DNA from 4 places in the Tardiphaga sp. 839_C3_N1_4 genome. Region 2 is predicted to be linked to each of the others. Evidence: riboswitches for the same ligand, from Rfam matches in the RefSeq annotation. Region 2 holds a riboswitch; each other region holds the start of a gene.
The links. A riboswitch is a leader RNA that binds a small molecule or an ion and turns the genes downstream of it on or off. The one in region 2 is predicted to bind cobalamin.
Positions count from the first base shown of each region.

Region 1: another riboswitch for cobalamin. It lies ahead of AB8A38_RS13870 (ribonucleoside-diphosphate reductase subunit alpha); the one in region 2 lies ahead of AB8A38_RS18415 (TonB-dependent siderophore receptor).
Region 3: another riboswitch for cobalamin. It lies ahead of metE (5-methyltetrahydropteroyltriglutamate--homocysteine S-methyltransferase); the one in region 2 lies ahead of AB8A38_RS18415 (TonB-dependent siderophore receptor).
Region 4: another riboswitch for cobalamin. It lies ahead of AB8A38_RS27580 (TonB-dependent receptor plug domain-containing protein); the one in region 2 lies ahead of AB8A38_RS18415 (TonB-dependent siderophore receptor).

Region 1 covers NZ_JBPWQD010000001.1:2,887,429-2,891,130, reverse strand. Annotated here, with positions in the region: gene AB8A38_RS13880 (GlxA family transcriptional regulator) at 126-1,085, shown strand; gene AB8A38_RS13875 (hypothetical protein) at 1,092-1,277, opposite strand; cobalamin riboswitch at 1,467-1,681, shown strand; gene AB8A38_RS13870 (ribonucleoside-diphosphate reductase subunit alpha) at 1,801-3,702, shown strand, end outside.
Region 2 covers NZ_JBPWQD010000001.1:3,854,744-3,858,445, forward strand. Annotated here, with positions in the region: gene typA (translational GTPase TypA) at 1-481, opposite strand, end outside; gene AB8A38_RS18410 (alkaline phosphatase D family protein) at 711-2,264, opposite strand; cobalamin riboswitch at 2,408-2,600, shown strand; gene AB8A38_RS18415 (TonB-dependent siderophore receptor) at 2,707-3,702, shown strand, end outside.
Region 3 covers NZ_JBPWQD010000001.1:1,190,420-1,194,121, reverse strand. Annotated here, with positions in the region: gene AB8A38_RS06020 (protein-L-isoaspartate(D-aspartate) O-methyltransferase) at 1-98, shown strand, start outside; gene AB8A38_RS06015 (peptidoglycan DD-metalloendopeptidase family protein) at 206-1,609, shown strand; cobalamin riboswitch at 1,778-1,989, shown strand; gene metE (5-methyltetrahydropteroyltriglutamate--homocysteine S-methyltransferase) at 2,094-3,702, shown strand, end outside.
Region 4 covers NZ_JBPWQD010000001.1:5,764,652-5,768,353, reverse strand. Annotated here, with positions in the region: gene AB8A38_RS27590 (O-acetylhomoserine aminocarboxypropyltransferase) at 1-972, shown strand, start outside; gene AB8A38_RS27585 (alpha/beta fold hydrolase) at 976-1,764, shown strand; cobalamin riboswitch at 1,811-2,014, shown strand; gene AB8A38_RS27580 (TonB-dependent receptor plug domain-containing protein) at 2,047-3,702, shown strand, end outside.

The DNA of each region.
Region 1 (3,702 bases), 970 kb from region 2:
CGCGTTGTATCCTCAATCGCCCGGCCACCTTCGAGACTGCCATTCACCCGTGATTTCCTGCCGCAAGACGACTATCTGTTCAGAATGACCTGGGCCTGTCCTCGCCATTGGAATGAAGCCTCACCATGAAGAGCGTTGCCCTCGCGATATTCCCCGGCGTCCAGTCGCTGGATGTGGCCGGTCCGCTCGATGTGTTCATGGAGGCCAATGGCTTCGTCGCGCCGGGCGACGGCTACGACATCACACTTGTCGCTGCAGACTGCGCGCCGCTGCGTGCATCGAACGGCCTGAGGATGTCCGCTGATCTGACGTTCAGTGACGCGGACAAACCCTGGGATCTGGTTCTGATGGCCGGCGGGCCGGGGCTGCCGACGGCTGAAGCCGATCCGCAGCTTACACAGTGGCTGGCCAATGCGGCGCTCCATGCGGAGCGTTATGGTTCGGTGTGCACCGGGGCATTCGCGCTCGGCCATGCAGGCTTGCTCGACGACAAGACGGTGACGACACACTGGCAGAATGCGCCGCTATTGGCGCTGCGTTTCCCCAAAGCGCATGTGGAGTTCGACCGCATCTATAGTCGTGACGGCGCCCTGGTGACGTCGGCCGGCGTCACCGCAGGCATCGATCTGGGTCTTGCTCTGGTCCAGGAAGATCATGGCGCGGAGGTCGCGCTGGCCGTGGCCAAGCGTCTTGTCGTTGTCGCGCAGCGCCAGGGTGGTCAGTCGCAATTCAGTCCCTATCTGGTGCCGCCGGCCGAGTCGGGCTCGCCGATCGCGCGAGTTCATGCCCATGTGATGGCCCATCTGCGCGATGCGCACAGCGTGGACGAACTGGCCGATGTGGCGGGCATGAGCGCGCGGACTTTCGCGCGGACATTCAAGCAGGAAACAAGGATGACTCCGGCGGATTTTGTCGAAGGCGCTAGGATCGACACGGCGCGTAACCGCCTCGAAGGCAGCGATCTGCCGCTGAAAGTCGTGGCTTATGAATCCGGTTTCACCACCGCCGAACATATGCGTCAGGTGTTCGTACGACGGCTCGGCCTGACGCCCAGCCAGTATCGGGCCAGCTTTCGCGCGGTCTGATTCTGCTCAGGCGAGTTGCAGCGAAGAAATCGGATCGCTGGCGGGGAAGCTGTCCATCAGCGCCTCGTTCAGCATCTCGTCGAGCCGGCGCCGGGCGGTCTGCTCCGTCGTCTCGAACGCCGCGAGTGCGCCCGGATGCTCGACGAAAGCGTTGAGTTTGATCCTCTCAGTGGTCGTTACCAGGTTGCGCATCGCATCCTCCATCGGTTGATGACGGTGTTTTGCGCCTCACGGTCCTTTCGGACAACGAATCGCATCGTTCAGAAACGGCCAACGACCCCGCGGTTTCCGCCACGCAAGCGGTTGTCCACTGAACCAACAGCCCTACCGAATTTGTTGCGTTCGGCGCCAATGCTCGCTTGACACTTCACCGCGGGTAACACCAAATGTAGACGTCACGGTCCGCCCTGTCGCAAGACTTGGTGGCTAAGAGGGAAGCCGGTAAAGACGTTGTTTTGCGTCATATTCCGGCGCTGCCCCCGCAACTGTAAGCAGTGAGTCTGTTTCGATCGAAGTCACTGATGCGCAAGCGTCGGGAAGGCTGAAACAGACATTGACCTGCGAGCCAGGAGACCTGCCGCGACACCAGAACGTCCATGGGCGGGGTGTCCCAGCGGTCGCTTGCAGGCAATGCCGGCGGATCTCCGCCGTGTATTTTGCAGCGTCCTTTCGGCCCCAGCCCCCATTGCTTGATGCATCACACGGGGTCTTGCCGATGCCTACTTCATCTTCTGTTTTGTCCAACGGACGCGATGCGGCTCATGCGCCGCTGATTCAACTGTCGCCGGAAACGCTCGCTGCGCCTGCGCGCGAACCCTCAATGCAGATCATCCGGCGCAACGGCACCGTATCTCCCTTCGACGGCAGCAAGATTTCCGTGGCCATGACCAAGGCTTTCCTTGCGGTCGAGGGCCACACGGCAGCGGCGTCGCGCCGCGTCCATGAGGCGGTGGAACAACTGACCGGCGAAGTCGTGGCGGCGCTGACGCGCCGCGTCAGTGAAGGCCGCACCTTCCATATCGAGGACGTCCAGGATCAGGTGGAACTGGCGCTGATGCGCAGCGAGCACCACAAGGTGGCCCGCGCCTATGTGCTGTATCGCGAAGAACGCGCGCGGACCCGCGCCGAGGAACTGGCCGCCAAGCCGGCGCTCGTCTCCACCGCACCGGTGCTGCATGTCACGCTCGCCAACGGCACCCGTGCGCCGCTCGATTCGGCGCGTCTGGCGCTGATCGTCAACGAGGCCTGCGCCGGTCTCGACGGAGTCGATGCCGCCCCGGTGCTCGAGGAAACCCGCCGCAATCTCTATGACGGCATCACGCTGGATGAACTGGCACTGGCCGGCATCATGGCCGCGCGCACGCTGGTGGAGCAGGAGCCGAACTACACCTTTGTCAGCGCCCGCCTGCTCCTCGACAAGCTGCGCACCGAAGTTCTGTCCTTCGTTCACGGCAGCCCGACCCACGCGTCACAGGCCGATATGACGACGCGTTACGCCGAATATTTCAGCGCCTATATCAAGACCGGCATTGCGGCGGAGCTGCTCGATCCCGAACTCGCGCGCTTCGATCTCAAGCGAATCGCTGCCGCGCTGAAGCCGGAAGGGGACCTTCAGTTCCAGTTCCTGGGCCTGCAGACGCTCTATGACCGCTACTTCCTGCATGTGCAGGGCAATCGCATCGAACTGCCCCAGGCCTTCTTCATGCGCGTAGCCATGGGCCTCGCGCTACGCGAGATCGACCGCGAAGCCCGCGCCATCGAATTCTACAATCTGCTGTCGTCGTTCGACTTCATGGCCTCGACGCCGACGCTGTTCAATTCGGGCACGCTGCGTCCGCAGCTGTCGTCCTGCTTCCTCACGACCGTAGCCGACGATCTCGACGGCATCTTCAAGTCGGTGAAGGACAATGCGCTGCTGGCCAAATATTCCGGCGGCCTCGGCAATGACTGGACCCGCGTCCGCGGCCTCGGCGCCCACATCAAGGGTACCAATGGCGAGAGCCAGGGCGTGGTGCCATTCCTGAAAGTCGCCAATGACACGGCGATTGCCGTCAATCAGGGCGGCAAGCGCAAGGGCGCCGTCTGCGCCTATCTCGAAACCTGGCATGTGGACATCGAGGAATTCCTCGATCTGCGCAAGAACACCGGCGACGACCGCCGCCGCACCCATGACATGAACACCGCCAACTGGGTGCCCGACCTGTTCATGCAGCGCGTCGAGCAGGACGGCGACTGGACGCTGTTCTCGCCGGACGAAACGCCGGACCTGCACGATCTCTATGGCAAGCCGTTTGCCGAGCGTTACGCCGCCTATGAGGCCAAGGCGGCGCGCGGCGAGATGCGCGTCTACAAGACCGTGCGCGCCACCGATCTGTGGCGCCGCATGCTCACCATGGTGTTCGAGACCGGCCATCCCTGGATCACCTTCAAGGATCCCTGCAACCTGCGTTCGCCGCAGCAGCATGCCGGCGTCATCCACTCGTCGAATCTCTGCACCGAGATCACGCTGAACACGTCGGATGACGAAGTCGCCGTCTGCAATCTCGGCTCGGTCAATCTGCTGCATCACGTGACCGAGCAGGGCATCGATCACGCCCGCCTGCAGCGCACGGTGACG
Region 2 (3,702 bases):
GAATCGGGAAGTCGAGCTGGTCGTCGGTGGCGTCAAGCGCTGCAAACAGGTCGAACACTTCGTTGACGACTTCGGTGATGCGGGCGTCCTGACGGTCGACCTTGTTGATGGCGACGATCGGCTTGAGGCCGAGCTTCAACGCCTTTCCGACCACGAACTTGGTCTGCGGCATCGGGCCTTCAGCAGCGTCGACAAGCACGATCACGCCATCGACCATCGACAGGATGCGTTCAACTTCGCCGCCGAAGTCGGCATGGCCCGGGGTGTCGACGATGTTGATCTGGACCTCATCCCACAGCACCGAGGTGCACTTGGCGAGAATGGTGATGCCGCGCTCTTTTTCGATGTCGTTCGAATCCATCGCGCGTTCCTGGACGCGCTGATTGTCGCGGTAGGTGCCCGACTGTTGCAGCAGCTTGTCGACGAGAGTCGTTTTGCCGTGGTCAACGTGGGCGATGATAGCAATGTTGCGAAGGTTCATAGGTCTTCTTCTGGTTACGGTCTGGGTGCCCTTGAGCGGGTTCAACAAGACATGCTCGACAAAAGGCCTCAGCCTTGCGCTCGAGCGCGTTCGATAACTGCCTCGTCTGAAAACGCGCTGGGGCAATCCCTCCAAAAGCAAACCCGGCCAGAAGGGGCCGGGTACTCGGACGCGTTGCGGCGCAATATAGGGGAAAATCACCGAAAAACAATGCGAATCTGCCAAATGGTTAGCCCAATTTCGGGTCCAGAACCGTGGCCCAAAGGGCCATATCGGCCCGATCTCGCAAGGTAACGGTCATTTGGCCGCTTTGGCCGTCGATTTTGACGTGGCCGAAGAACTGCATGCCTGCCGACGGGGGCAAATTCTGCTTATCGGGCCCCGGCGCCTTCACGAAACGGACCTCAGGACCGAAGGTATTGTCGAGCGCCGCCGGCCCGAAAGTTCCGGCGTGAAACGGGCCCGAAACGAACTCCCAGAACGGCTCGAAATCCTGAAACTGCGCCTTGTCGGGATTGTAATAATGCGCCGCCGTGTAATGCACGTCGGCGGTCAGCCAGACCGTGTTGCGGATACCGGCCGATTTGATGAAGCGCAGGATATCGGCAATTTCCAGCTCGCGGCCCCGCACTGGCCCGTCGCTCTGCGCGATGGCCTCAGACCCGGTTTTGTCGGCGGCATTGTCATAGACGACGAGGCCGATCGGCATATCGGAGGCAATGACCTTCCAGGTCGCCTTCGACGCCATCAAGGCGCGCTTCAGCCAGGCCATCTGCTCCGGGCCAATGAAATACGCATCCGGACCATAGCTCTCCTGCAGGTTCGGGCCGTTGGGCCCGCGATAGCTCCGCTCGTCCAGCATGAAGACGTCGAGATGCGGGCCGTAATTCAGCGTGCGATAGACCCGGCCGGGTTCGGCCGGATTGATAGAGATCGGATACATCTCGTGAAAGGCACGCGCGCCCCGCGCCGCGAGCATTGTGATGTCGCGCTCCTTGTAAGACGACGGCAACTGCTTCGAGAGCGACCAGTTGTTGGTAACCTCGTGATCGTCCCACTGGCCGAAGATCGGCACCTGCGCATTGAATGCGCGGACATTGTCGTCGAGTAGATTGTATTTGTGCGCGGCGCGGAATTCATCGAGCGTTTCGGCGACCTTCGCCTTCTCCGGCACCGTGATGGTGTTCTTCCAGATCGTGCCGTCAGGCAGTTTCGTTTCAGCCAGGATCGGACCATCGGCGTAGATCGTATCGCCGGAATGGATCAGGAAATCTGGGTTGTGCTTGCGCATGGTGGCGAAGGTGACCATGCCGCCATCCTCGGCATTGATGCCCCAGCCCTGCCCGGCGACATCGCCGCCCCAGACAAAGGATACATCGCGGCGATCGGCCGGCGCGGTGCGAAAGCGGCCGATCACAGGTTCGCTGACGATTTCGGGATGCGACAGATCGCGGAATTTGACGCGGTAGAAGATGTCCTGTCCCGCGGGCAGATTATCGAGCAACAGCTTCGCCGTGAAATCGCTCTCGAGCAGCGCCGTGATAACCGGCAACATGCGCACATTGCTGAAGGATTCGGTCGTGGCGACTTCCACCATCATCTGCGCCGGGCGATCGGCGCGCGACCAGATCATGCCGCTGCTCGTCCCGACATCGCCGGACTGCACGCCATGCGACACGACCGGACGATCCTGCGCGCGGCTGAGGTAAGGCATCGCCAGGAAGCTTGCGCCTGTTACGGCTGAGTGCGCGAGGAAGCGGCGACGGGATAAACGTAGTGCCATGGCGAACTCCTGATCCTGGCTCTGGCACCAGTGGCTCTAGGCAGATCGCTTGACGCTGCGATGACAGGTGATGCGCAATATCAACACCCGCCAAAGCAAGCTGCGAATGACTGGCAGCTTGATTGACACATTTGGAAATTTCACCTTAACGTGAATGCGACGGTTCCCCTTCGGGGATCAAAAGGGAATGCGGTGAGGGGGATCCCCCGATTCCGCGGCTGCCCCCGCAACTGTAAGCGGCGAGCCTGCGCCAAGAGCCACTGGGTATTCACCTGGGAAGGCGGCGACAGGCACTGACCCGCGAGCCAGGAGACCTGCCGCCAGTCGTGGTCACACGCGAGCACATTGGGCGGGGTGTCCTGGTGGAAGTCACACTGCCTGTTTGAAAGCGGCGGGGCGACTTGGTTTGCGGTGACGTGCCACGTAACCGCGAGTCCTGTTCATGACCTCCGTTTCTCCAGTCGCATTGAAGCGACATACGCCCTTTCTTTATTCTATTGCTCTCTCCTGCTTGTTGTGTCCGAGTGAAAGCTGGGCACAAGCTGCACAGCCCAGCCAGACGCTCGATCCTGTTGTAGTTCAGCCGTCAGCGACGCCTCAGCGGGCACGCCGCGCCACGAACGGCACTGCATCGCGCGCTGCGCGCTCGCGGCAGCAGCGCAATGTCGCCGCCAATACCGGCGCGCCGGTTGCCACGCCGACAGGCCCTGTCTTCGCAGCGCCGACGCTCAACCTCACCGGCACGACATCCACGGGCAGCCGCCTCGGCCTCACGCGCCTGCAGACGCCGGCCAGCGTCGAAGTGATCTCCGCCGAGACTATGGCCGAACGCGGCCAGCAGAACGTGGTCGATGCCGTCACGCAGAATGCTACCGGCTTTACGGCCATCGGCGAACCCGGCAATGGCGGCATCGCTTTCAGCACCCGCGGCTTCGCCGGAAGTGGCTCCGTCACTTCGCTTTATGACGGCACGCGCCTCTATGTCGGCTCCGGCACGGTGAACTTCCCCTTCGACACCTGGACCGCCGAGAAGATCGAAGTACTGCGCGGCCCGGCCTCCGTCATGTATGGCGAAGGCGCTATCGGCGGCGCCATCAACGTGATTTCGAAATTGCCGCTCTGGGTGCCACGCAACCAGGCTGAAATCTCGCTCGACAGCAACATGACGCGCCGCATCGCCCTCGATAGCGGCGGTCCGGTCAGCAAGGACGTTGCCTATCGCATCGCCGTCACCGGCAACGCGTCCGATGGCTGGGTCGATCGCGACAACACCTCGAACATCGCGCTGCACGCCGCGGTGCAGATCAAGCAGACCGAGGACATCACCTGGACGCTCTCCACCGACTATGGCGACCGCCATCCGTCAAAATATTTCGGCACGCCGCTGATCAATGGCCAGCTCAATGAGGCGATCCGCTTCAAGAACTACAATGTCAGC
Region 3 (3,702 bases), 2.7 Mb from region 2:
TGGTCCGGATCCGCAAAACCGGAGATGGATTGGAGCGAAAGGACCTCGTGGACGTGCGTTTTGTGCCAGCACTTCCGGGCATCGCGCGCGAACTCTGAAAAAAGTTCGTGAACGGCTGTCACGTGTTGGTCGCAAGGTTAAAGGCTTGGTAACGGAGACCGTGTTTACTCAATTCAGTTGTTTGTTGCGTATGAGTGAGTAACCAATGTCCAGCGTTGTCGAGTTGCTTTACTCGCGCCGCGCTCCGCAGGTCGCGGTGCTGGCGCTGATGTCTATCGGTTTTGCCGGCTGCAGCGCCGACATGCAGACACGGTTATCTCAGAATCCAAGTTTTGACTCGGGCCAGTCCCGTGGCTTTGGCTGGCAAGGTGAAACCACCGGCTCGGTACCGCAGCGAGCACCGCGCGCGCCGGTCGAGCGCCAGGAACTGCCGCAATATCAGCGCCCGGCCTATAATCCGCAGCCGCAGTATCAATCCCAGGCTTTGCCGCCGCCAATCTCGGCGCCGCAGTCCTATCCGACAGCTCGTCCGGTTGCGTCGGCTGCTCCCGTCAGCGGGGGCGGCAACGGTATGTATACGCCGCCGCCCGCACGCGCGCCGATCGAAACCACCGGCTCTACGGCGCCGCGCTCGGTTGCAGCGACCAACGGCCTTGCCCGTGATGGCGGCACCTCGATCATCGTCGGCACCAGCGATACGCTCGATGGTCTGGCGAAGCGCTACAACGTCTCGTCGGCTGCGATCCTGCAGGCCAACGGCTACAAGGGGCCGCGCGCTCTGTCGCCCGGCCAGTCGCTGATCATTCCGCGCCAGGGCGCCGCGGCAACTCCGGCCGTTGCCGCCGCTCCGAGCAAACCTGCCGTCGGCGCATCGACCACGCATTTCGTCAATCGCGGCGATACGCTGATGAGCATTTCGCGCCGGAACAACGTGCCGGTGGCCGAACTCGCGCGCGCCAATGGTCTGGCGCCGACTGCCCAATTGAAGCTTGGCTCCAAGATCACGGTACCCGGCGCGCGTACGGCCAATGCAGCTCCTGCAGCCGCGCCGCTCGCTGCGCCCGTCGCAGCCGTGACGGCTGCTCCGGCTGGCGCGGTCACGTCCGCTGCTGTGGCCCGTGTTGCTTCTGCCGAACCTGCACAGAAGGCCCGTCTCGCAAGTGCCACGACGACGCCTGAAGAAACCACGCCGGAATCGCCGACTAAAGCCGCTGACGCAACCGGCGCTTTGCCGACGTTCCGTTGGCCGGTGCGCGGCCGCGTGGTCACAGGCTATGGCGCCAAGACCAATGGCAAGTCCAACGACGGCATCAACGTCGCCGTGCCGGAAGGCACGCCGATCAAGGCTGCCGAAGATGGCGTCGTTGCCTATTCCGGCAACGAGCTGAAGGGTTACGGCAATCTGGTCCTCGTTCGTCACTCCAACGGCTACGTCACCGCATATGCCCATGCGAGTGAGCTGATGGTGAAGCGTGGCGAGACCATCAAGCGCGGTCAGGTGATCGGCAAGTCCGGCCAGTCTGGTGAGGTTACTTCGCCGCAGCTTCACTTCGAGATCCGCAAGGGCTCGTCGCCGGTCGATCCGCTGCAGTTCCTCAACGGGGCGTAAGCGCAATCCACGAAGTGTAGTTCGCATTTAAGCAAGCCCGGCCTCGTGCCGGGCTTGATGCGTTTGATCTCGGGGCTACGGCCCACTCCAGCTCCGGCGTCTTCAACGCGCTGCTGCGAGTGGGCAGCTTGCGCACGCAAGCTCGGTTGACTGCCGCGCGATGTTGCCCATATGTGGACATGTCGTGGTTCTTCGGGAAGGTTTGCCCGAAGCTAAGAGGGAAGCCGGTGAGGCGTTAAGCCAAGGCCGGAGCTGCCCCCGCAACTGTAAGCGGTGAGCCGCTGTCCATTAAAGTCACTGAGACCTGCAAAGGTTTTGGGAAGGCCGGACAGCAGCATTGACCCGCGAGCCAGGAGACCTGCCTCGACAACATAAACGTCCTCGGGCGGGGTGTCCCGGTGGTGCGGTTGCGATTCCGCGACTGCCGTCGTGGAATCCAGACGTGTCACTTTGGCCTTTTGCCCCCAATCATTGGGGTTAAGCCATGTCTACTGTGTCAAAGTCTACTTCTTCCAAGTCTTCTGCCAAATCTACGTCCTCGCTTCCTGTTGCTACGTTGGGAACGCCACGGATCGGTCCGCGGCGTGAGCTCAAGATGGCGCTGGAAAGCTATTGGTCCGGTGCAATCGACGAGAATGCGCTGATCGATGTCGGCGTCGGGCTGCGTGCCGCAAACTGGGCACGTCAGAAGTCGCTCGGGATCACGGTTATGCCGTCGAACGACTTCTCATTCTACGATCAGGTACTCGATACCAGCGTCATGGTAGGCGCCATTCCGAAGGTCTATGGCTGGAAGGGAGGAGACGTTTCCTTCGCGACCTATTTTGCCATGGCGCGTGGATCACAAGGCGATGCGCATGACGAGGCCTGCACGCACGGCTCTCATACGCATGATACGTCGCAAGGCGTACCAGCACAGGAGATGACCAAATGGTTTGATACCAACTACCATTTCATGGTGCCTGAACTGGCGCAGGATCAGACCTTCAGTCTCGCATCGCGCAAGCCGATCAAGGAGTACGAGGAGGCGAGATCGCTGGGTTATCAGACACGACCTGTGCTGGTTGGGCCTGTGACCTATCTCAAACTGGCCAAGAGTATGGATGCGTCATTCGACCCGGTGACGCTGCTCGATCGATTGCTGCCGGTTTATGTCGAGGTACTCGGCGAACTGGCCGACAAAGGGGCCGAATGGGTGCAACTGGATGAGCCGTGTCTCGTGCTCGATCTCGATGCACTCGCCCGGCAAGCGCTGCAGCGGACCTACGCTGCCTTTGCAGAAGCGGTCCCGCAGCTCAGGATCATGCTAAACACTTACTTTGGCGAACTTGGCGATAACCTCGATCTGGCCCTGTCGCTTCCCGTCGCCGGACTTCATCTCGATCTGGTCCGTGGATCGGAGCAGTTCGACGAAGTAGCTGCGAAGGCACGGAAGGACCTGATCCTCTCGCTCGGCGTGATCGACGGACGCAATATCTGGCGGTCCGATCTGTCCAGTCTGCTCGATGGGGTGGAGCCCATGGTCGATCTCCTGGGGAGGGATCGCGTTGAGCTCGCGCCGTCCTGTTCGCTGCTACATGTGCCGATTGATCTGGGCCTCGAGACTGATCTCGATCCGGACGTCAAAAGCTGGCTGGCTTTTTCGATCCAGAAGATGGAAGAGCTGGCCGCACTTGGAGCAGCGCTGGCTGGCAGCCGCGCTGATGTCGCTGCAACGCTTGCCGCGTCGGATGCCGCGGCGGCTGCGCGATTGGCATCGTCGAAGATCCACGATCTTGCTGTCGCCAAGCGTGTCGCCGCTGTTGATGCGACCATGCGACGTCGCGGCAATGACTTTGCCACACGTGCGGCCGATCAGCATCGACGCTTCAAGCTGCCGGCATTCCCGACAACGACCATCGGCTCGTTTCCGCAGACCGCGGAAGTGAGAAACGCACGCGGAGCCCATGTCAGGGGTACACTCAGCGATGCCGCCTACAAGACGTTCCTGCAGAACCAGACGGCGAGGGCGGTTCGCTGGCAGGAGAATATCGGTCTCGACGTGCTGGTGCATGGCGAGTTCGAGCGCAACGACATGGTGCAGTATTTTGGCG
Region 4 (3,702 bases), 1.9 Mb from region 2:
TCGTCCTCGCTCTATGGCGGCACCATCAACTTGCTGGCGCATACGCTGCCGCGCTTCGGCATTACCACGACATTCGTCAAGCCGCGCGACCTCGACGCTTTCAAATCTGCGATCAACCCCAACACCAGACTGATCATCGGCGAAACCATCGGCAATCCCGGCCTCGAAGTGCTCGACATACCCGCCGTCGCCGACATCGCCCATGCCGCAAAGATCCCGCTGCTGATCGACAACACCTTTGCGACGCCGTTCCTGTCGCGGCCGATCGAGCTCGGCGCCGATATCGTGATGAACTCGGCCACCAAATGGATCGGCGGCCACGGCATCGCCATCGGCGGCGTCATCGTCGATGGTGGCCGCTTCGACTGGCACGCCTCCGGCAAATTCCCTGTCCTGACCGAACCCTATGCCGGCTATCACGGCATCGTCTTCGACGAACAATTCGGCAATGCCGCCTTCATCATGCGCGCCCGCACCGAAGGCCTACGCGATTTCGGCGCGTGTCTCTCGCCGACCAATGCCTTCCAGCTCCTGCAAGGCGTCGAGACACTGGGCATCCGCATGGAGCGCCACATGGCCAATACACATGCGGTGCTGGCCGCGCTCACAGCCAACAAGGCGGTCGACTGGGTGCTGCATCCATCGCTGGAGAACCATCCGGACTATCAATTAGCGAAGCGCCTGCTGCCGCGCGGCGCCGGCTCCATCGTCTCGTTTGGTATCAAGGGCGGCCGCAATGCCGGTCGCAAATTCATCGAGGCGCTCAAGCTGACCAGTCACCTCGCCAATGTCGGCGACGCCAAGACGCTGGTCATTCATCCCGGCAGCACCACGCATCAGCAGATGGACGCCGAGCAACTCAAGGCCGCCGGCATCGGCGAGGAGCTGATCCGCCTCTCCGTCGGCATCGAAGCCGCCGATGACATCATCGATGACCTCGCGCAGGCGCTGCGCATCTCGCAGAAGGGCTGAGCGATGCAACTCACCGTCAACGGTCACGAGACCTATCTCGCGAATGGCGGCCGCGCATTCGATCCGTCCTTGCCCGTAGTCGTGATGATCCACGGCGCCGGCTTCGATCACTCGACCTGGGCGCTGCATACGCGCTGGTTCGCGCATCACGGCTTCGCCGTGCTGGCACCGGATCTGCCGGGCCATGGTCGCTCGAAAGGTGAAGCGCTCACGACTATCGCCCATCTCGCCGACTGGACTGCGGCGTTGATCGACGCATCCGGCGCAAAGACTGCACGGCTGATCGGCCATTCCATGGGCTCGCTGATCGCGCTGGAGACCGCAGCTCGGCATCCCGGTAAAATCACACGCCTCGATCTGATGGGCACGGCAGGAACGATGACCGTCGGCCCGGATCTGTTGAAGGACGCCGAAGCCAACCAGCATTCCGCCATCGACATGGTGTCGATCTGGGGTCTCGGCTTTCGCGCCGAGCTCGGCGGCAGCCTCGCGCCGGGGTTGTGGATGCATAGCGGTGCGCAGCGCGTGCTGGAAGCCACAAAGCCGGGCGTGCTGTTCGCCGATCTCAACGCCTGCAATACATACCAGAATGCGCTGACCGCTGCGGCCCAGCTCGATATCCCTGTCACGCTCATCCTCGGCGAGCGGGACATGATGACTCCCGCCAAGGCCGGCAAGACCCTCGCCGCCGCATTGAAAAACGCCCGCACGGTGATTCTGCCGGGCACGGGCCACATGATGATGGTCGAACGTCCCGACGACGTGCTCGCCGCGCTACAGGTGGAGCAATAGAGTCCGCAACGCGGCGATGGCTGTTGCACCGCGCGGCGTGCTGTGCTTCCTGTCTGTCGTTATCGGTGCCTCCGCGAGGAGGTGAAACGGGAATGCGGTGCGGGGAAATATCCCCTATGCCGCGGCTGCCCCCGCAACTGTAAGCGGCCATTCCGGGTCCACAAAGCCACTGAATTTGCATCGCAGATTCGGGAAGGCGGACCGGGAGACCACCGCGAGCCAGGAGACCGGCCGGTAACGAGTTTCACACTCGTTCGACGGTGGGTCGACGGAAGGGGTTAAATGACTATCCGGAATTTGGCCGCAGGCACTGCGGCCGTTGTTGTTCTGTCCTGCTCTCACAGTGCTGCGCATGCGCAGTCCAGTGCCGAGCAACTCTCCGAAATCGTGGTGACGGCGGACAGAGCGCCCGAGCAACTCAATCGCACCGGCAGTTCGATCAGCGTCGTGTCAGGCGAAACCATCGCGACCAGCAATCCCGGCTCGCTGGTTGATGCGCTGCGCACCGTGCCTGGTCTCGACATCACGGAAAACGGCGGCCCCGGCGGCACGGCGAATGTGCGCCTGCGCGGCGGCAACACCGGCCAGACGCTGGTGATGATCGACGGCATCCGTGTCAACGATCCCACGGCCGCATCAGGCGACTTCGAATTCGCCATGTTCACGCCCTCCGCCATCGAGCGCATTGAAGTCCTGAAGGGACCGCAGAGCGCGCTTTATGGATCCGATGCCATGAGCGGTGTGGTCAACATCATCACCAAGAAGGGCTCCGGCCCCGCGCAGGTCAATGTGCGCACGGAAGCCGGCAGCTATGGCACCGTCGTCACGCAGGGATCGCTGACCGGCTCCAACGGCCCATGGTCCTACGCCTTCACCGGTGGCGGCCAGCACAGCAACGGCTTCTCGCGTTACGGCTACCGCATCCCTGCCCTCGAAGCGAAGTTTCCGAATCTCGAAAACGACAGTTTCGATCGCGTCGGCGGCTCCGCGCGCATCGGCTACGATGCGGGCGAAGGCATTCGGCTTGAGTCAGGCATCGTCCACTCGTTCACGCGCTCGGCCTACGATTACGCGACCGGTGCCTTCCCGGACACGCCTTCCGCGGCCACGCGACTCCTCCAAACCGTTTATGGCCGCGTGGGTATTGATTCATTTGGTGGCATTCTCACGCATAACGTCACAATCTCGAACACCCACACCGAGCGAATGTTCAATGAAGTGACGTACAAGACCAACATGTTGCCGCAGAACACCACCTCGAAGATCTCCGATTATGTCGGCAACAGTCTCGGTGCCGAATATCAGGCGACCCTGAAGCTCGGCGCATTCGGCTCCCTCGTCTATGGTGCCAAGACACAGACCGAGACCGCACAGACCTACAGCACGAATATCTCGCCTGTCGCTGGCCCGCAGACGCCGCTGCTAGCCAAACAGCAAGACACCAACTCGATCTTCGCTTTGTGGTCTGTGCCGATCGGCGAACGGCTCAACGTCACGCTCGGTGGCCGGGTCGATGACGTCGTCGATGTTGCCCGCTTCGAGACATGGCGCGCCACCGCCGCCTACAACATTACGGAAACCGGCACCAAATTCCGCGCCAGCGCTGGCACCGGCGCAAAAGCGCCGACGCTGTTTCAGCTTTACGACACGACCTACGGCAGCAGAAACCTCACGCCGGAAACCAATTTCGGCTATGACGCCGGCATCGACCAGAGCCTCTTCAACGGCCGCGTCGTACTATCGGTCACAGGCTTTTCCACTGACTACAGCAATCTGATCAACTTTGTCTCCGATGCGTCCCGTCCGCTCGGCTATTACGTCAACGTCGCCCGCGCCGAGACCAGCGGTCTCGAAGTCGGCGGCAATGTCGATGTCATTCCGGGCTGGGTGAAATTCAACGTGGCCTACACTTACCTGCACGCCCAGGATCTCGGCACC